DNA from 4 places in the Streptomyces gobitricini genome. Region 3 is predicted to be linked to each of the others. Evidence: riboswitches for the same ligand, from Rfam matches in the RefSeq annotation. Region 3 holds a riboswitch; each other region holds the start of a gene.
The links. Region 3 has a riboswitch for cyclic di-AMP ahead of ABD347_RS27555 (NlpC/P60 family protein). Riboswitches for the same ligand answer to the same signal wherever they lie in the genome.
Positions count from the first base shown of each region.

Region 1: it holds a riboswitch for cyclic di-AMP, as region 3 does, so the genes downstream of both, ABD347_RS23145 (C40 family peptidase) here and ABD347_RS27555 (NlpC/P60 family protein) in region 3, are expected to answer to the same signal.
Region 2: it holds a riboswitch for cyclic di-AMP, as region 3 does, so the genes downstream of both, ABD347_RS24475 (M23 family metallopeptidase) here and ABD347_RS27555 (NlpC/P60 family protein) in region 3, are expected to answer to the same signal.
Region 4: it holds a riboswitch for cyclic di-AMP, as region 3 does, so the genes downstream of both, ABD347_RS18945 (M23 family metallopeptidase) here and ABD347_RS27555 (NlpC/P60 family protein) in region 3, are expected to answer to the same signal.

Region 1 is NZ_BAAASR010000026.1:102,907-107,526, forward strand. Features, by position in the region: gene ABD347_RS23130 (helix-turn-helix domain-containing protein) at 1-684, opposite strand, end outside; gene ABD347_RS23135 (ATP-binding protein) at 914-1,345, shown strand; gene ABD347_RS23140 (DUF6328 family protein) at 1,372-1,908, opposite strand; gene ABD347_RS23145 (C40 family peptidase) at 1,951-2,427, opposite strand; cyclic di-AMP (ydaO/yuaA leader) riboswitch at 2,432-2,604, opposite strand; gene ABD347_RS23150 (urease subunit gamma) at 3,351-3,653, shown strand; gene ABD347_RS23155 (urease subunit beta) at 3,669-3,980, shown strand; gene ABD347_RS23160 (urease subunit alpha) at 3,973-4,620, shown strand, end outside.
Region 2 is NZ_BAAASR010000029.1:15,886-20,505, forward strand. Features, by position in the region: gene ABD347_RS24470 (PrsW family intramembrane metalloprotease) at 1-720, shown strand, start outside; gene ABD347_RS24475 (M23 family metallopeptidase) at 877-2,010, opposite strand; cyclic di-AMP (ydaO/yuaA leader) riboswitch at 2,022-2,156, opposite strand; gene ABD347_RS24480 (PP2C family protein-serine/threonine phosphatase) at 2,396-3,556, opposite strand; tRNA gene ABD347_RS24485 (tRNA-Met) at 3,724-3,797, opposite strand; tRNA gene ABD347_RS24490 (tRNA-Lys) at 4,022-4,094, opposite strand; gene ABD347_RS24495 (DEAD/DEAH box helicase) at 4,484-4,620, opposite strand, start outside.
Region 3 is NZ_BAAASR010000040.1:86,074-90,693, forward strand. Features, by position in the region: gene pcrA (DNA helicase PcrA) at 1-2,023, opposite strand, end outside; cyclic di-AMP (ydaO/yuaA leader) riboswitch at 2,234-2,400, shown strand; gene ABD347_RS27555 (NlpC/P60 family protein) at 2,399-3,643, shown strand; gene ABD347_RS27560 (hypothetical protein) at 3,881-4,234, opposite strand; gene ABD347_RS27565 (C40 family peptidase) at 4,466-4,620, shown strand, end outside.
Region 4 is NZ_BAAASR010000020.1:88,848-93,467, forward strand. Features, by position in the region: gene ABD347_RS18935 (TetR/AcrR family transcriptional regulator) at 1-508, shown strand, start outside; gene ABD347_RS18940 (SGNH/GDSL hydrolase family protein) at 527-1,321, opposite strand; gene ABD347_RS18945 (M23 family metallopeptidase) at 1,490-2,407, opposite strand; cyclic di-AMP (ydaO/yuaA leader) riboswitch at 2,410-2,570, opposite strand; gene ABD347_RS18950 (tyrosine-protein phosphatase) at 3,382-4,194, shown strand; gene ABD347_RS18955 (DUF6126 family protein) at 4,198-4,314, opposite strand; gene ABD347_RS18960 (XRE family transcriptional regulator) at 4,334-4,620, opposite strand, start outside.

The DNA.
Region 1 (4,620 bases), on a different contig from region 3:
AACGAAAGGCCCGGAGAGACCGACGTACTCGCCCAGGGTGAACGGCAGCACCTGAAGCCGCACATGGGGCAACCGCGACCACTCCAGCAACTGCCGTAACTGCTGTTTCATCACCCCCGCCCCGCCCACCCGCCGCCGCAGCACCGCCTCGTCGAGCACCGCCTCCAGCCGCAGCGGAGGATCGGCGCGCAGCACCTCCTGCCGCGCGATCCGCACCCGCACCAACGAATCGACCGTCGCCGCCGGCACCCCGCCCAGCGCCGCCCGCGTCACCGCACGCGCGTACTCCGCCGTCTGCAAAAGGCCCGGCACCACCGACGTCTCCAGGGTGCGGGCCGTGCACGCCTGCGCCTCCAGGCTGATGAAGTCCTGGTACGGAGGCGGCAGCACCCCCCGGTACGCATGCCACCACCCCGCTCCGCCGCCGTCCGCCACCGCTCCCGCCAGCGCCTCCGGCACGGCCCGTAGCCGGGGGTCGCGGACGCCGTAGGCGTCGAGCAGCCGCGCCACGTCCGCGCCCGTCACCCCGCTCGTACCCGTCTCGATCCGGCTCATCTTCGACTGGTGCCAGCCCGCCAGCCGCGCCGCCTCACGGCTGGTGAGGCCCGCCGCGAGGCGCAGCGCGCGCAACTCCTCGCCGAGCTTGCGCCGACGCACCGCCGGACCGTGCCGAGTGCCTCGCATGACCGCCTCCTGCCGCCGTCGGACCAACCCACCAGTTTGCCGCCCAAATCCGTTCTCGCGTAGCAGAGTTCACCGCTTCGAGCGACAGATATATGCAGATCTTGGTGGATCGCCCTCATCGGGGACGACATAAGTGGCACTCTGGCGCGAAGCGCATTCCGAGGCCGTCCTCACAAAACATCCGGTACGTGTCGGAGTCCGGCCCCGGTGGGAAAGGGACGGCGTCGCCATGGCAGACCATCAGGAAGCATCCGTCACTCTGCCGAGCGACCCCGTCTCGGTATCCGCCGCCAGAAGATACGTGGCGGACGTCCTCACGGAATGGGGCCTCCCCGACGACGCGGAAACGGCCGACACGGTCCGGCTGATCGTCTCGGAGCTCGCCACCAACGCCGTCCAGCACACCTTCGGCCTGTCACCGACCTTCACCGTGGACGTACGGCTGGAGCGCGACGAGCGGCTGCGCATCGGTGTCACCGACAGTCATCCGCGCTGGCCGCGGCGGCTGCCCGCGGCCGTGCAGCAGGACAACGGCCGCGGCATGGTCATCATCCGCTGGCTCGCGGCGGAGTGCGGCGGCCGTCTCTCGGTCACCCCCACCCCGGAGGGGGGAAAGACCGTCTGGATCGCCCTCCCCTGGACGGTCCCGGTCCAGACCTGACCGCCCCGCCCTGGCCGTGGCCGGCGTCACCGGCGGGGGCCGCGGCGCCCCGGGCGTGTCCCCGCCGGCTGCTCCGGGGACCGGGCGCCGAGCCGGCGCCGCACGAGGTAGGGGAGGACCCCCCACAGGCCGGCGCAGACGAGCAGGGTGAAAGTGCCCGCCGCGAGGCCCTCCGGGCGGCCGTGCACCACGTCGACGACCAGCGACACGGACGAGGTGAGGGCCAGGGCCAGGACGCCGAGCCCGATCCTCGCCAGCCGGGACGACACGGAGACGATGCGGGCCTTGGCGCCCTGCTGGAAGAGCGCGCGGTGCAGGGCGGCGGGGGCGGTCAGCAGGACGGCCGCCACCATCGAGAGCAGCAGCGTCACGACGTACAGGCCCCGCTGGTAGGAGTCGAGCGACTCGAAGCGGGACGTGAACGCCAGCGTCAGCAGGAAGGCGAACAAGATCTGGACGCCGGTCTGTGTGACGCGCAGTTCCTGGAGCAGCTCGCCGAAGTTGCGGTCGGCACGCTCCAGGGGCGTCTCGTTGCGCGCGGTGCGGGGGCTCTCGCCGGACACTCACCCCGAGTACCCCCCGCACCACCGCTCATGCCCGGAGGCTCAGCGGACGCGCCCGTACCAGACCGACTTCGACCAGATCTTGTCCAGCTTCACCACCGAACCCGACTTCGGTGAGTGCCAGATCTTGTTGTTACCCGCGTAGATTCCGACGTGGTAGACGTTGCTCCCCCGGTGGAAGAACACGAGGTCGCCTTTCTGCCGGCCGGAGGCGGAGATGTGGCGCGTCTTGTTGTACTGCTGCTGGGCCGTGCGCGGCAGCGTCTTCCCGGCCTTCTTGTACGAGTACAGGGTGAGGCCGGAGCAGTCGAAGCGGGAGGGACCCGCCGCTCCGTACTTGTACGGTGCACCCTTCTTGGACGCGGCGATGTTCAGTGCCTTGGTGCCGTGTGCCGGCGCGGCCTGTGCCTCGGACACGGCGCCGGGCGCCAGCATCTGGCCGCCGACGGCGGCGAGGGCGAGTGCTGAGACGGCACCGGCCCGGGAGAGCAGAGACGGGACATGAATCTGCGCGGTCATGGCGCAACCCTTCGTCAGCCGCCTGTGAAGGATGACCTGTCGGGTTCGGGCTGGCGAAGTTGCCCGGCCGCTCGCGCGGCTTCACCCCAAGGGCGACCGATGGGACGTACATCGTTCGGTCACCCGCACTGCTCGGGTCCTCCACTCCTGCCGATCCACTCCTGTCGACCAGTCATCCGGACGGCGGCAGGACTCGGCGTCCGCCCGGACCGCCCCGCCGCGGCGGCGGGGGCTTGTCGTCGTCAGGGATCTTGACCCATGCCGGGGTGAAATTCCGAGTCGAAACGGCCTTTTGTGAGGCTCCTCACGACTGATCCATTCGGGTGGACAGAGTCTGTTTGGTCCCCCGCCGCGTGACGCCGACGATCCCCGTACCAGCGGCGGAACCTGACATTCCGCCAGATGTGTACAGTCGGTGCGCAACTCGCGTCGTACGAAATTCGTCCGGTTGCGTACGCTGAACGAGGCATCGCTCGTCGTACTCCTGAGCCCATCCGGGGGAGGGCCCGGTCGGTCCCGCACCTCGGTTCTGAGGCGCCGTCACGCGTCCCGCGCGCCGTTCACCGCAACGGCCCGGAACGCCCGCGCGAGCGCGTGGGCGTGCGCACCGCTCCCGCCGCGCTCGTCCGTCGAGGCCAGGGCGTCGCGGAGCGCCGTCGCGCGCCCCGCGAGGGCCCGCACCCGGTGCGGGGCGCCGTGGGCGGGGTCCCGTGGGCTCGGGGGCCCGGGGCGGGGCCGCGGAGCCCGCGTTCCCGGATGTCCATGGGCGGGCAAAGGCGCAGTTAACCTCCCGGAAAAACTCTGTCCCGAGATGGAAATATCTCTGGGTGACACTCGTTCCCGCAGGTCAACAGAGTGTTGAAGCCGGATAGGGTCCCCGCTGCGCCCGGGACCACATCGGGCGGGAGACCGTGAGGTGAAACGTGCAACTGACCCCCCACGAGCAGGAACGACTGCTCGTCCATGTCGCCGCCGACGTGGCGGAGAAGCGCAGGGCACGCGGCGTGAGGCTCAACCACCCCGAGGCCGTCGCCCTCATCACCTCCCACATCCTGGAGGGGGCCCGCGACGGCCGTACCGTCGCCGAGCTCATGGCGTCCGGCCGCAAGGTGCTCAGTCGCGACGACGTCATGGACGGCATCCCCGAGATGATCCACGACGTCCAGGTCGAGGCCACCTTCCCCGACGGCACCAAGCTCGTCACCGTCCACGACCCGATCCTCTGACGGGGGACGCCGCCGATGATCCCCGGAGAGATCCTGTACGCGGACGAGCCCGTCCCCTTCAACGAAGGGCGCCCCGTCACCCTCCTCACCGTCCTCAACGCCGCCGACCGGCCCGTCCAGGTCGGCTCGCACTACCACTTCGCGGAGGCCAACCCCGGCCTCGACTTCGACCGTCCGGCCGCGCGCGGCCTGCGGCTCAACATCGCCGCCGGTACCGCCGTACGCTTCGAGCCCGGCATCCCCGTCGACATCGAACTCGTACCGCTCGCCGGGCTGCGCGTCGTCCCCGGCCTGCGCGGAGAGACCGGAGGCCCTCTCGATGGCTGAACTGCCCCGACCCGTGTACGCCGACCTCTTCGGCCCCACCACCGGCGACCGCATCCGGCTCGCCGACACCGACCTGCTCGTCGAGATCGAGGAGGACCGCTCCGGCGGACCCGGACGCTCGGGCGACGAGGCGGTGTTCGGTGGCGGCAAGGTGATCCGCGAGTCCATGGGCCAGTCCCGCGCCACCCGCGCCGAAGGCGCTCCCGACACCGTCGTCACCGGCGCCGTCATCATCGACCACTGGGGCGTCGTCAAGGCCGACATCGGCATCCGCGACGGCCGCATCACCGGAATCGGCAAGGCCGGCAACCCCGACACCATGGACGGCGTCCACCCGGACCTGGTCATCGGCCCGGAGACCGAGGTCATCGCCGGCAACGGCAAGATCGTCACCGCCGGTGCCGTCGACGCGCACATCCACTTCATCTCGCCCACCGTCGTCGAGCAGGCGCTCACCTCCGGCATCACCACCCTCGTCGGCGGGGGCACCGGACCCGCCGAAGGCACCAAGGCCACCACCGTCACCCCCGGCCCCTGGCACCTCGCCCGGATGTTCCAGGCACTGGAGACGTACCCCGTCAACATCGGCCTGCTCGGCAAGGGCAACACCGTCTCGCAGGAGGCCATGCGCTCCCAACTG
Region 2 (4,620 bases), on a different contig from region 3:
GGCAACGCCTTCGGCGAGGACCAGCAGTTCGGGACGTCGGGCTTCGCGTCGGTCACGGCCGCGACCTTCTTCGTACGGATCGTGATGTCGCCGTTCGCGCACCCGCTGTTCACCGTGCTCACCGGTATCGGCTTCGGCGTCGCCGCGGTCACCGCCCGGCACAAGAAGATCCGCAGGGTCGCGCTGCCGCTGCTGGGACTGACCCTGGCGATGGGCGTGCACGCGCTGTGGAACGGCTCGGCGGCGTTGGGGCCATGGGGCTTCTACGCCGTGTACGGGGCGTTCATGGTGCCGGCGTTCGGGCTGTTGACGTGGCTGGCGGTCTGGTCGCGGCAACGCGAGCTGCGCACGATATCCGGCGAGCTGCCCGCGTACGCCGCGGCCGGCTGGCTCTCGCCCGCGGAGCCGCTCGCGCTCTCCTCGATGCGGGCGCGCGGTCTGGCCCGGGGGTACGCGGCGCGCTGCTTCGGCCCGGCGGCGACCCGCGCGGTCGGGGAGTACGAGGCGTTCGCGACCTCGCTGGCGTTCCTGCGCCACCGGGCCCGGCGGGGCGCGGCGGACCCGGACTTCGTGGCGCGCGAGCAGGAGCTGCTGCACCATCTGTGGCAGCGCAAGGAGATGGCGGGGCCGGCGCTGACGTACGCCGCGCGGGCCACCGGCCGGGTGTGGGCGCCGCCCCCGCACCTCGACTACGGCGGCTACAACCCGTACCGGTACTAGCCGGCGGGCGACGCGTGACGGGCGGCGCTTGACGGCCGGGAGGGCGGGGCGGCGAGCCCGGGCTGGCGGGCGGGCGGCGAGCCGTGCCGGGGGCGCCGGGTCCAGGGCCGGAGCCCGGTCGCTCACGAGCGGGAGCCGGTCCTCACGAGCGGGGTCTCAGACGGTGAGGCCCTTGCCGCGCAGCCAGGCCAGCGGGTCGATCCCCCCGCCGCCCGCGGTGTGCACCTCCAGGTGCAGGTGCGGCCCGGTGACGTTGCCGGTGGCGCCGACCCGGCCGATGGTCTCCCCGGTGGTGACCGTCTGACCGGCGCCGACCGTCATCGACGACAGGTGGCAGTACCAGACCTCCGTGCCGTCCTCCAGCTCCAGGACGATGCGGTAGCCGTACGAGCCCGACCATCCGGCCGACTTGACGGTGCCGCCGTGGACGGCCTTGGCGGGCGTGCCCGTGGGCGCGGCCAGGTCGAGGCCCGTGTGGTAGCCGGAGGACCACATGTTGCCGGCCTGGCCGTAGGTGGACGTGATGGTGTACGAGGACGTCGGCAGGGACCAGCTTCCGGCCCGTTCGGCCAGCTCGGCCAGCCGGGCCTCTTCCGCCGCCTTCGCCTCGGCCTCGGCCTTCGCCTTCGCTTCCGCGTCCGCCTTGGCCTTCGCCTCGGCGGCCTGCTTCTCGGCGGCGGTCGCCTGCGCCTTCGCCTCGGCGGCGGCCTGCTCGGCCGCGGCCGTCTCCGCGGCCGCCTTCGCCTCGGCGTCGGCGGACGCCTGCTGCTGCTCGGCCTGCTGGAGGATGCGGGCGCGCAGTGCCTCGCCCGCGTCGGCGCCGCCGCTCTGCTCCCCGGCGGCCTGGTCGGTGGTCCCGGCGAGGGAAGCGGTGGTGAACGGCCCGTCGGCCGCCTCGGCGGAACCGGCGGAGTCGGAGCCGGACTCTTCGGTGCCTTCCGAGTCGCCGGAGATCAGGGAGCCGATGCCGGGCAGGGAACCGGCGTCCGGGAGGCTCTCCGTGAGGGCGTCCGGCAGGGATATGGAGACCGCCGGCTTGTCCTGCGCGGTGGCCATGCCGCCCGCGCCCACCGCGGCGATGACGCCGACGCCGAGGACCGTGGAGCTACGGGCGAGTCCGCCGCGCTGCTTGGCCACGCGGTGACGGCCCCGGACGGGGCGGACGGTTTCCTCGGTGGGGTTCCATTCTTCCCACTCCCCGTTTACGGGGGCGGCGTCCGGGATACCCGAAGAGTTGAACGAGCCGATGGAGCCGTACGGGGCTTCGGGGGCAGGCCTGTTGGACGCCACGGAGGCGCACTCCTTTCCTTCCTTCTCGCCTACCGGGTTAGCTGACGGGTTCGGAGCAGGAAGGTCTCCTACGGGCCCACTTCGGCCCGATTCACCCCAAGGTGGTGGTTCCCCGGTTCCCTCGCGGAATTCGGCGCACGCGCGCGGTGCCGTTTCTGTCGACGGCTGGGACGACCGCGCTGCGTTATCGAACGTTAATAGACGCGGGCTCCGGATTCCAAGCCGTTCCTACTGATCATTAACCAGTAGCGCCATGGATCAACCGGGCCACATCCGGACACACACGGTCGAGTTGACCGCGCATCAGAAACGTTTACCGACCACGGTAATACTGACGGTGTGTCATATGTTATGCGCAGTGACACCCGCCGGTCACAGACCGTGCTCAAGGACCGGGAGCCGACCGGGGCACGACCGGAATCGTCCGCCGCCGCCCCGGCTGCCCCTCCGCCGGCCGGCTCACCGCCAGCAGCGCCAAGTCGTCGGTCGCCCCGCCTCCCGTATGCCGCCGTACGTCGCTCACCAGCGCGTCCAGCACCGCCTCGGGCCCCGGGAAGAGCCGCCCCGCCAGCCGCGCGACCGGATCGTAGAAGACCCCCTCCGCGTCCCGCGCCTCCGACAGACCGTCCGTATAGAGGAGCAGCGTCGCACCCGCCGGGTACGGCACCTCGTACGCCCGGTCCGGCCACCCGCCCAGCTCGGCCATGCCCAGCGGCAGCGCGGGCTCCGCCTGCTCCAGCGGTTCGACGCGCCCGTCCGCGTACAGCATCAGCGGCTCCGGGTGCCCCCGGTCCACCACCCGCACCACCGCCTCCCCGCGCGGGATCTCCGCCAGCACCGCGGTGGTGAACCCCTCGAAGGCGTCCAGACCGTCCCGCCGCGTCCCCTCCCGGGCCAGCGCCCGCTCCAGCCGCTGCGCCACGCCCTCCAGGGAGCTCTCCTGCTCCGCCGCCTCCCGGAACGCCCCGATGACCACCGCCACCGCCTCGACCGCGCCCATGCCCTTCCCGCGTACGTCGCCGACCACCAGCCGCACCCCGTACGGGGTGTCCTGCACCGCGAAGAGGTCACCGCCGATGAAGGCGTCCGCCTGCGCCGCCTCGTACCGCGCCGCCACCTGAAGACCCCCGATCCGCTCGGCGGGCGTCGGCAGCACCGCCCGCTGCGCGGTCTCGGCGATCACCCGGGCCGACGCGAGCCGCTCACCGCCGCGCCGCACCACCCGGTTGATCAGCAGCGCGAGCGCCGCGACCACCGCCACGGTGACGATCTCGGTGATGGTCTGGGTCTCGTCCAGCGTGCCGTTGCCCAGGTGCAGGGCCAGCATGGCCAGGACCGCGAAGAGGCCGGACAGCAGCGTCGTCCGCGCGGCGAACAGCGGCGCCGCGACCAGCGGGGCGGCGACGAACAACGGCACGGCGGTGAAACTGCGCGGGGTCGTCAGCTCGTACGCCACACCCCCCGCGACCAGCAGCCAGGGCAGCGAGCGGGCGAATAGCCGGACACCCTCCCGCCCGCCGTCGCCGTCCCGTGCTCGTCGCGCCACCGCTGCTTTCCTCCCCGGTCCACCCACGGCTGCGGACGGTACCGTGCCCCGTCCCGGCCGCCCGGAGCCGCGCCGCACGGCGGCCCGCCGTCCGCCTACCGAGCGACACGCTCCGGTCCGGACATGACGAAGGCCCGGTGCGCATGCGCACCGGGCCTTCTCATCAGTAGCGGGGACAGGATTTGAACCTGCGACCTCTGGGTTATGAGCCCAGCGAGCTACCGAGCTGCTCCACCCCGCGTCGGTGAACACCACCCTACGCCATCCGGAGCACGATCCCTAACCAATATCGCTGGCAGCCGACCCGGAGGGGACAAAACGGTCCTGATGGCGCCCGGCCCCTGCGCGGCCGGAGCGCGCCTCGTCGCCCCCTGCGGCACCCGGCGGGTCCCGGGGCGGCTTCCGCGGCGTTCCCGAAACGGCGTCAGCCCCAGGTCGGAGAGTCTCCGACCTGGGGCTGATTCGTAGGCCGTGTGGGACTCGAACCCACAACCAACGGATTAAAAGTCCGCTGCTCTGCCAATTGAGCTAACGGCCCTCGACGCGCCACCCCTGAGCATAGCCCCACGGCGCCCGCCATCCGATCGGGTATCGGGTGAACGGGCCACGTCGTGCCGTGGAGTGCGGGGAACAGCCGCAATGGCGCGCGGTGGTGGCGCCGACCGGTGGCCGACGTCACTGCCCCTGGGCGCCGTCGTCCGCGTACGGGTGGATGTCGCAGGTGGTCGTCTGACGGGCCACCAGGTCGGGCCGCCGTCACCCGTCAGGTCACCCGGGGAGGTCAGCGCGTCGCACCGCGCCCGCACCGTGCCCAGCGAGGGGTACGCGGCCGTCGGCACCAGCGCCCTGCCGCGGGCGGGCCGGGTGGACACAGGGCAGGGCCCGTACCTCTGTACGAGATACGGGCCCTGCTCAGGAGGTCACGGCTCAGCCGTTGCGCTTCCAGCGCGGCTTGTCGTCACGGCGCCCGAAGGAGGAGCCGGAACCGGAGCCGGAGCCGGAGCCGCCGCGGTGGTCGTCACGGCGGCCGTAGGGGCGCTCGTGGCCGCCGGAGCGGAAGCCGC
Region 3 (4,620 bases):
GGGCGCGCATGTGGGGGAAGACACCGTCCTCCATGCCCGTCAGGAACACCACGGGGAACTCCAGGCCCTTGGCCGTGTGCAGCGTCATCAGCGTGATGACGCCGGAGCCCTCGTCGTCCTCGTCCGGGATCTGGTCGGAGTCGGCGACGAGCGCCACCTGCTCGAGGAACTCGGCCAGGGTGCCGGGCTCCTCGCCCCGCTCCTGCTCGAACTCGAGGGCGACCGCGGCGAGTTCCTGGAGGTTCTCGATCCGGGTCTCGTCCTGCGGGTCGGTGGAGGCCTGGAGTTCCGCGAGGTATCCCGTCCGCTCCAGCACGGCCTCGAGGACCACCGCGGGACCGGCACCCGAGTCCACGATGGTGCGCAGCTCCTCCATCAGCGTGTTGAACCGCTTCACGGCGTTCGCCGACCGGGCCGCCATGCCGTACGCCTCGTCGACCCGGCGCAGCGCCTGCGGGAAGGTGATCCTCTCGCGCAGCGCCAGCGCGTCGATCATCGCCTCGGCGCGGTCACCGATGCCCCGCTTGGGGACGTTGAGGATGCGGCGCAGCGGGACGTTGTCCTCGGGGTTGGCGAGCACGCGCAGGTACGCGAGGACGTCGCGGACCTCCTTGCGCTCGTAGAAGCGGACGCCGCCGACGACCTTGTACGGGAGGCCGACGCGGATGAGGATCTCCTCGAAGACACGGGACTGGGCGTTCGTCCGGTAGAAGACGGCGACGTCGCCGGCCTTGGCCTCGCCCGCGTCCGTCAGCCGGTCGATCTCGTCGGCGACGAACTGTGCCTCGTCGTGCTCGGTGTCCGCGACGTACCCGATGATCCGGGCGCCCTCACCGGCGTTCGTCCACAGGTTCTTGGGACGGCGGCTCTCGTTGCGCTCGATGACCGCGTTGGCGGCGGACAGGATGGTCTGCGTGGAGCGGTAGTTCTGCTCCAGCAGGATGGTGGTCGCGTCCGGGTAGTCCTCCTCGAACTGGAGGATGTTGCGGATCGTCGCGCCGCGGAAGGCGTAGATCGACTGGTCGGCGTCACCGACGACGCACAGCTCGGCCGGGTCCAGGTCCTCGTATCCGGTCCCCACCAGCTCGCGGACCAGGGTGTACTGCGCGTGATTGGTGTCCTGGTACTCGTCGACGAGTACGTGCCGGAAACGGCGGCGGTAGTGCTCGGCGACATCGGGGAACGCCTGGAGCAGGTGGACCGTCGTCATGATGATGTCGTCGAAGTCCAGGGCGTTGGCCTCGCGCAGCCGTGCCTGGTACATCCGGTAGGCCTCGGCGAGGGTCTTCTCGAACCCTCCCCCTACGCCTTCGGCGTGGGAGGTGCCCCCATCGGCCTGGTCGGCGAAGGTCTCCTCGTCGATCAGCTCGTTCTTCAGGTTCGAGATCTTGGCGCTGAACGACTTCGGCGGGAACTTCTTCGGGTCCAGGTCCAGGTCGCGGCAGACCAGGGCCATCAGCCGCTTGGAGTCGGCCGCGTCGTAGATCGAGAAGGACGAGGTGAAGCCGAGCTTCTTCGACTCACGGCGCAGGATGCGGACACACGCGCTGTGGAAGGTCATGACCCACATGGCGTTGGCGCGCGGGCCGACGAGCTGCTCGACGCGCTCCTTCATCTCGCCGGCTGCCTTGTTGGTGAAGGTGATCGCCAGTATCTGGCCGGGGTGGACGTGGCGCGTCGCCAGCAGGTGGGCGATGCGGTGGGTCAGCACCCGGGTCTTGCCCGATCCGGCTCCGGCGACGATGAGCAGCGGCGAGCCGGTGTGCGCCACGGCGGCGCGCTGCTGGTCGTTGAGCCCCTCCAGCAGCGCGGCGGGGTCCACGACGGTGCGCGGGGCGCCGTCGCGGTGGTAGGCGTCGCGGGCCGGGGGCACGTCGAAGCGGTCGCCGAAGAGGTCGTGCGGGACCTCCTCCGCGGCCGGGGCGTCCCCGGGGCCGTCGGAGTCCTCGGGCGGCGGCGGGGGCTCGTCGGAGGCGTGGTTCCGGAGGTCCGCCAGGAAGCTGTCGTCAAAGAGGCTGCTCATCGCCTATCGAGTCTAGGCCGCCCCACTGACAGCCGTGGACGAACCGGAAACAGGTCCGACTCATCACCCTCCGTACCGATTCGACGACATCACGCCAAGGTCACGAATACGTATCGGGCATATCGAACATCATCCTTCACAGCACCACCACAGGTTGGCTAGCGTGCTCGCCCAAGCGGTCCGTTCTCTCATCGGCGAACCACGCCAGTCGGATCGCCCACGCCGAATTCGTGCTGCCTCCGCGGCAGTCCGGAACCGGGGACCCACACGTACGACCGAGGTGAATCGGCCCGCAGCCCCTCGGGCACGGCCGTAGGGCACCTTCCGTTCCGCCCGAACCTGACAGCTGACCCGGTAGGCGGTCCACGGAAGGAGATGCCGGCCTTGGCGTCGCATCGCAAGCCGCGCGCATCGCGCACCTTGCAGACCCTGCATGCCCACTCCCCCGCCGTCGGGGTCACGACGGCCGCCGCCCTGGCCTCGGTCACGCTCCTGTCGTCACAGAGCGCGACCGCCGCGCCCGGCGCGGCGGGCGACCCGGAGCGCAAGCCGACGGTCGAGGAGGTACAGAGAAAGGTCGACGACCTCTACCGGCAGGCGGGCACGGCGACGCGGCAGTACGGCAGCACCAAGCAGACCAAGCAGACCGAGCGGGCCGAGCGGGCCGAGCGGGCGGGGCGGGCCGAGCGGGCCGAGCGGGCGGGGCGGGCCGGGTGGGCCGGGCGGGCAGCGCAGGCCGGGCAGACGGCGCAGGCCGGGGAAGAGCGGTGGCGCGAGGCCGGCGGGACGCGCGACGACGCCACCCGGCGTACGGAGGCGCCGCACGATTCGCGCCACACCCCGGGGCCCCACGCGGCCCCCCAGCACCGCTCCGGCGGCCGGGCCCCGGCCACGTCACCTGCCTTCCCGGACATGCCCCGGGCGTTCGTGGAACAGGCGCAGCCGGTGGACCGGCTCACCGACCGGCGGCACGAGTCACTCACCGGCTCGCCGGCACAGCAGCCCCACACCGCGCACCAGCGGGCGGAGGCCACGCGGCAGCCGCCGGAGTCACTCAGCGCCTCGCAGGCCTCCCTCCGCGCCACCAAGCAGGCCGTGCAGCGCAAGCTCGGCGACGCCCGGGCGCTGCTTGCGCTGCTCACGGCCGGGGAGCGGGCGCGGGCGGAGGCGGGGGCGGCAGAGGTCCCCGAGCGCCACGAGCAGTGGCGGGAGCAGCCGCAGCAGCCGCACACGCAGATGCAGGCGCAGGCGGACGACGAGAGCGGTCACACCGCCAAGGCCCGCGAGGTCGTCGCCTTCGCCGAGGCCCAGACGGGCAAGCCGTACGTGTGGGGCGCCACCGGCCCGAGCTCGTACGACTGCTCCGGGCTCACCCAGGCCGCGTGGCGGGCGGCGGGGGTCGACCTCCCCCGTACCACGTGGGAGCAGGCGCGGGCGGGGACCCGGGTCCGTACGGAGGACCTGCGCCCCGGCGACCTGGTGTTCTTCCACGACGACATCAGCCACGTGGGCATCTGCAAGGGCGGCGGGAAGATGATCCACGCGCCCGGGCCCGGGGAGGACGTCCGCGAGGAGTCCATCCACCACATGCCCATCCACAGCAGTGTGCGCCCGGCCTGACACGACCCGCCCGGCATGACGGGGCAACGCCCCTCAGCGCCTGCCCGAACCGGGCCTCGGCGTCGGGCCGGGCACCGCCCACCGGCACGGCGTTGCGAGCGACCGGCCGTCCGGTCGGCCGCGCCGAGGTCCGACGGGCCCGACGGGCCCGACGGGCACGGTGGTACCGGAGCGGGACGGGCCGCGGCGGGTGGCGGACTCCTGGACGAGGCCGCCGCCCGGGCGCCCGAGGGCCGGTCAGGTCCAGAGCGTGGCGATGAAGATGTTCACCACGGTCAGGCCGCCCACGGCTCCGAAGACCGCCTTGTCGACCCTTTCCTCGTCACGCTTGACGTAGACCAGGCCGAGGATGACGACCAGGATCGCCAGCTTCACACCGATCTTGACGTTGTTCACGGTCTGGTCGTCGGCCTGGTTGAGGCCGACCAGGGCGACTCCCGTGATCAGCATGAGCAGCGCGCCGTGCAGCATCGCGGGGCCGAAGCGCGCCGTACCCTCGCCCATCGCCTTCATCTGGGTCAGGAAGCCGCCCAGGAGGGCGGCGATACCGATGACGTGCAACGCGACGAAGACATTGATGAGTACGTCCATGGGGCGGAGCCTAACCGGGGCCATACCACCGGGCGCCGGTGAGGGTCGCCTCATCCGTCGCATCGGTCGCGGCCGATACGGAATGCGGGATTCCGAGAGCGTGTGCCTCTCCGAATCCGCTCCGGAACCCTCACCTGCGGTCAATAGCGGTCATGCCGCCGCCCGGCCGTTACCGCCGGGCTTAGCGTCCTGCCCCAGGCCCCACCCCGCCGAAGGGAAGTGACCGCCCTCGTGGCAGCGCACCGGAAACCCAAGCAGCACCCGCTGAACGGCCGCGTGGCCCTCACCCTGGCACTCGCCGGGGCGGCCACCGCCACCGTCTTCCAGGGTTCCGGGCACGCCGAACCCCACCGGAGCCCGGCCCAGGTCAAGGCGGAGGCCGACCG
Region 4 (4,620 bases), on a different contig from region 3:
CGACCTCGCGCATCTGCGCCGGCTGCTGGGCCGCCGGACGACGGCGGCCCGGCGGCTGCGGGCGGCCGTGCACTGGTACGCCCCGACGGGCCGGGCCAAGGGGTGGCGGCTGTGGATCGAGGGCTGGGCGGCCGCGTTGCGCGAACCCGCGCTGCGGGAGGTCGCCCAGGACCTCGACCGGCAGTGGAAGGCGGCGCTGACCGAGGTGATCGCGCAGGGGGCGGCGGCGGGCGAGTTCCGCTGCGACGACCCTGCGGCGGCGGCCTGGCGGCTGACCGCCTTCCTGGACGGCCTGGCCGTCCAGATGACCGCGTACGCGGCGCCCTTCACCCGTGCCGCGATGCTGGCCTGGGCGGATGAGGCCCTCGCCCGGGAGATCGGCCGTCCGGACCTCCCGCCCGGCACGCCCCCCGGCCCCGGCACGCCCGGCGGCCCCCGTACGTCCGACCGTCCCGGCACGCCCGGCAGCCCGGACACACCTCCGGGCCCGGGTGCGTCCGGCTCCTGAACGCCCGGCGGCCCGCCGCTACAGCGGCAGCAGGTCGGGCCGCTTGGCCGACACGTGGTCACCGGACGATTCGCCGCGCAGCCGGCGGCCGATCCACGGGACGAGGTACTCGCGGGCCCAGTTGATGTCGTCGCGGCGCACTTCGAGGGTGCCGCGCGGCGGCAGCGGCGGCCAGGGCTGGTCGGGGTCGGCGGGGACATCGACGCCCAGGACCTGGCCGGCCCGGAGCGCGACGCGTGTGTGGCCCTCGGGCGACAGGTGGAGCCGGTCGCCGTCCCAGGCGCGCATGTCCTGCACGGTCCTGAGGGACCACAGGTCCAGCACCGGGCAGCCGTAGCGGTCGGCGACGGCGCGCACATGGCCGTTGTACGTGGCGATCTTGCCCCGCAGCCGGCGCAGCACGGGCATGGCCCGGGTGTCGAACCCGGTCGTCACCAGGACCGTGCCGACCACGGACCGCAGGTCGGCGACGGCGCGCTCGAAGCGCTCGGCCACGTCGTCCGGATCGCTGCCGGGCCGGATGATGTCGTTGCCGCCCGCGCAGAAGGTCACCAGGTCGGGAGCGAGTTCCTTGGCGCGCGGGACCTGCTCCTCCACGATCTGGTCGAGGAGGCGCCCGCGTACGGCGAGGTTGGCGTACCGGAACTCCTCGGGCTCCGGCAGCCGGTCGGCGAGCAGCACCGCGAGGCGGTCCGCCCAGCCGACGAACGTTCCGTCGGGGCCAGGGTCTCCGACGCCCTCGGTGAAGCTGTCACCGATCGCCGCGTACGACCCGAATACGTCACTGTCTCTGAATGTCGAATCGTCTGCCACGGGAGCACATTTTTCACCCGGGGATGTGACCTACGCGACCGTAAGAGGGGTTGACGGGGGGTGATGTTTACCACCGGTCAAGATTCCCCCAAGGCCGGAACACGGCTCCGCCCGGCACCGGGGGGCGGTGCCGGGCGGAGCGCTGTCACTCGTGGAGGCGCGGGGGCGTCAGATGGAGACGCCGTTCTGGCGGAGGTACGCCAGCGGGTCGATGTCCGAGCCGTAGCTGGGGCTGGTCCGGATCTCGAAGTGCAGGTGCGGGCCGGTGGAGTTGCCGGTGGAGCCGGACAGGCCGATCTGCTGGCCACCGCTCACGGACTGGCCGGAGGAGACGGACAGCGAGGAGAGGTGGGCGTACTGCGAGTAGGTGCCGTCGGTGTGCTGGATGACGACCTCGTTGCCGTACGCGCCGCTCCAGCCGGCCGAGACGACGGTGCCCGCGCCCACGGCCTTGACGGTGGTGCCGGAGGAGGCGGAGAAGTCGACGCCCGTGTGGTAACCGGAGGACCAGCTGGAGCCGGAGGCCCGGTAGGGGGTGGTGACGCCGGCGTCCACCGGGGCGGTGAAGCCCGAGCCGCTGGTCTTCGGGGCGGACTGGGCCGGGGCAGCGGCCTTCGCGGCGGAGCGCGAGGCGCGGGTCTCGCTACGGGTGTCGTCGGCCTTCGGCTTGGCCGGGGCCGCCTTCTGCTTCGCCGGAGCGGCCTTCGCCGGAGCGGCCGTGGACTTGGCGCCGAGCGTGAGCTTCATGCCCGGGAGGATCAGCGACGGGTCCTCGCCGACGACCTGGCGGTTGTCCTGGTACAGCTTCTGCCAGCCGCCCTTGACGTTCTTGTTCTTGGCGATCTTGGAGAGGTAGTCACCCGCGACGACGGTGTACGTGCGCGGCGCGGCCTTCTGCGCGGCGGCGACCGGGGCGGCCTCGACGGCGGCGCTGACGGCCTGCTGGGGCGCGGTGGCAGGGGCGGCGTGCGCACCGGTGGCTCCGAGCAGCGGGAGGGCGATGGCGGCGCCACCCGTTCCGGCGGCGACGAAACCCCGCGTGAGGGAGTTGGACTTGGGACGGCGGTGCTTACCCGTGGCGGGCATGGCGAATTCCTCTCCGGCGCCTGCGAGGTGAGCTGTCGGGTTCGGACTGGAGTTGTCCGGCCGCGCCTTGACGCGACTTCACCCCGAGCCGTCCCGGTATTCCGGTACGGCGACTTACCTGGGTCCCCCGCTCCTGCCACACGTGGGTGGGTGCGAATTCCGACCGGTGGCAGGATTCGGCGGTCCGGCCGGATTGCCGTGACCGTAAGCGAGCCGGGTCGGCGTGAACAAGCCGCCTCTTTCGTCCCGGCATTCCCAGGGGTGCGGCGGCCGGGGAATTCCCGTCACCCTCCGTGGAACCCGGATCATGAATTCCCTTCCTGGGCACGGAATTCACGGGGCGCGCCCCGCCACGGACGGTCACGGTTATGACGCTGCTCACGTGACCCCGCGCCACCTCCCTTACCGTCGGGGCATGTTGCACCTAAACCACCAATACGGACAGAAGCCCCATTTCTTGACGAGATACAGCGAGAAGCCTCAATCCATCGTCGGCCGCCGCCCCATGGCAGCGACACCGGGACTCCGTCCAGCCAGGCGACAAACCAGTGCGAAATAGGGCAGACATCTCAGACCAGGCACCGCACGCGGTCCCTTCGCCCCCCACATGTACGGCCGGTCGCCCGCCCCCCACGCTCCCCCGGCACCTCTGTCGGCGAGCGGACCCGCGCACTCGCGGCCTCCCGGCCTGCCGGCCCCCAGCCCCCTCGCCCTCCCCGGCCCCCCGTACGGAGGCTCCACCGGCCCCGTGCCGGTGCCGCGCCCCGGACGGTCGCCTCGCCCGCCCCTCCCCCACCACCCGGATCACGGGTGCCGGCCTCCCGTCTCGACGGTTCCCGGGACGGCCCCGATCATGGGAAGGGCAACGAATGTACGAGGCGCACAGAGATTGATTGCCCCACGAACCGATGTCGTATCGTCGGACCGCGACATCGTCGGCGGCCGACGCCGACCGCACACACGGAGGAGCCCCCGTGACGCAGCAGCTGCCGCAGGTCCCGTCGATCGAGCCCGAGCTGACCGGAGTGCGCAACTTCCGTGACGTCGGCGGGCTTCCGACCGCGGACGGCCGGCGGGTGCGCCAGGGCAGGCTCTACCGCAGCGGCCACCTCGCGCACGCCACGGGCGAGGACGCCGCCTTCCTGGCCGGCCTCGGCCTGCACACCATCTTCGACTTCCGCAACGCCGCCGACCAGAGACTGGAAGGCCCGGACGTCGAGCTGCCCGGGGTGCGGAACGTGAACATCCCGCTCTCCGACCCGGCCGACGGAGCGGAGTTCTGGACCATGGTCCGCGACGGCGACCTCGACCAGCTGCGGTCGATCCTCGACGACGGCAAGGCGGCGGCCCGGATGACGGCCTCGTACCGCGAGATCATCAAGGAGCGCACCGCGGAGCACAGCCGCGTGCTGCACGCCCTCGCCGAGGACAGCGTCCCGGCCCTGATGCACTGCGCCGCCGGCAAGGACCGGGCGGGTCTGTCCATAGCGGTGGCGCTGCTGGCGGTCGGCGTCGAGCGGGACGCGATCGAGGAGGACTACCTCAAGTCCAACGACCCGCGCCGCCGCTACAAGGTGCGCCGCAGCGACAGCTCCCCGGCCGGTATGTCGCCCGAGGTCATGGAGCTGCTCAACCCGCTCTTCGAGGCGCGCCTCGACTACCTGGCGGCGGCCTTCTCGACGATCGAGGAGACCTGGGGCTCGACCGACCGCTACCTGACCGAGGGACTGAAGCTGAGCGACGAGACCCGGGAGCGGCTGCGCGAGCGGCTGCTCGACGAGGGCTGAGCCCTACTCGGCCCCGAGCGCGAACAGCAGGTAGAGGAAGGCCGCGAAGAGGTGGCCCGCCACCAGGTAGGCGAAGAGCCGGATCACGAGCCCCCTGGGGAACTTCCCTTCGTACGACATGCGAACGCTCCGATCGGGGTCAGCGCCGGTGGGCGCCCGCGCCGAGGCACAGGTCGGCCGCGGCGCTCTGCATGAGGGTGTGGACGAAGAGCAGCTCCGCCCCACCGCGGGTGGCCGCGGCGATACGGTGCGGGGTCAGCGAGTCGAAGTGCGCGCTGTCCCCGGGGTCGAGGACGTGGACCGCCTCCCCGAGGGCCAGGCGCACCCGCCCGTCGAGGACGTACAGCCACTCCTCCCCAGGGTGGACGCGTACGAGGTCGTGCCGCGTGGCGTAGGGCACCCGCACTCGCAGTGCCTGCATCGCCC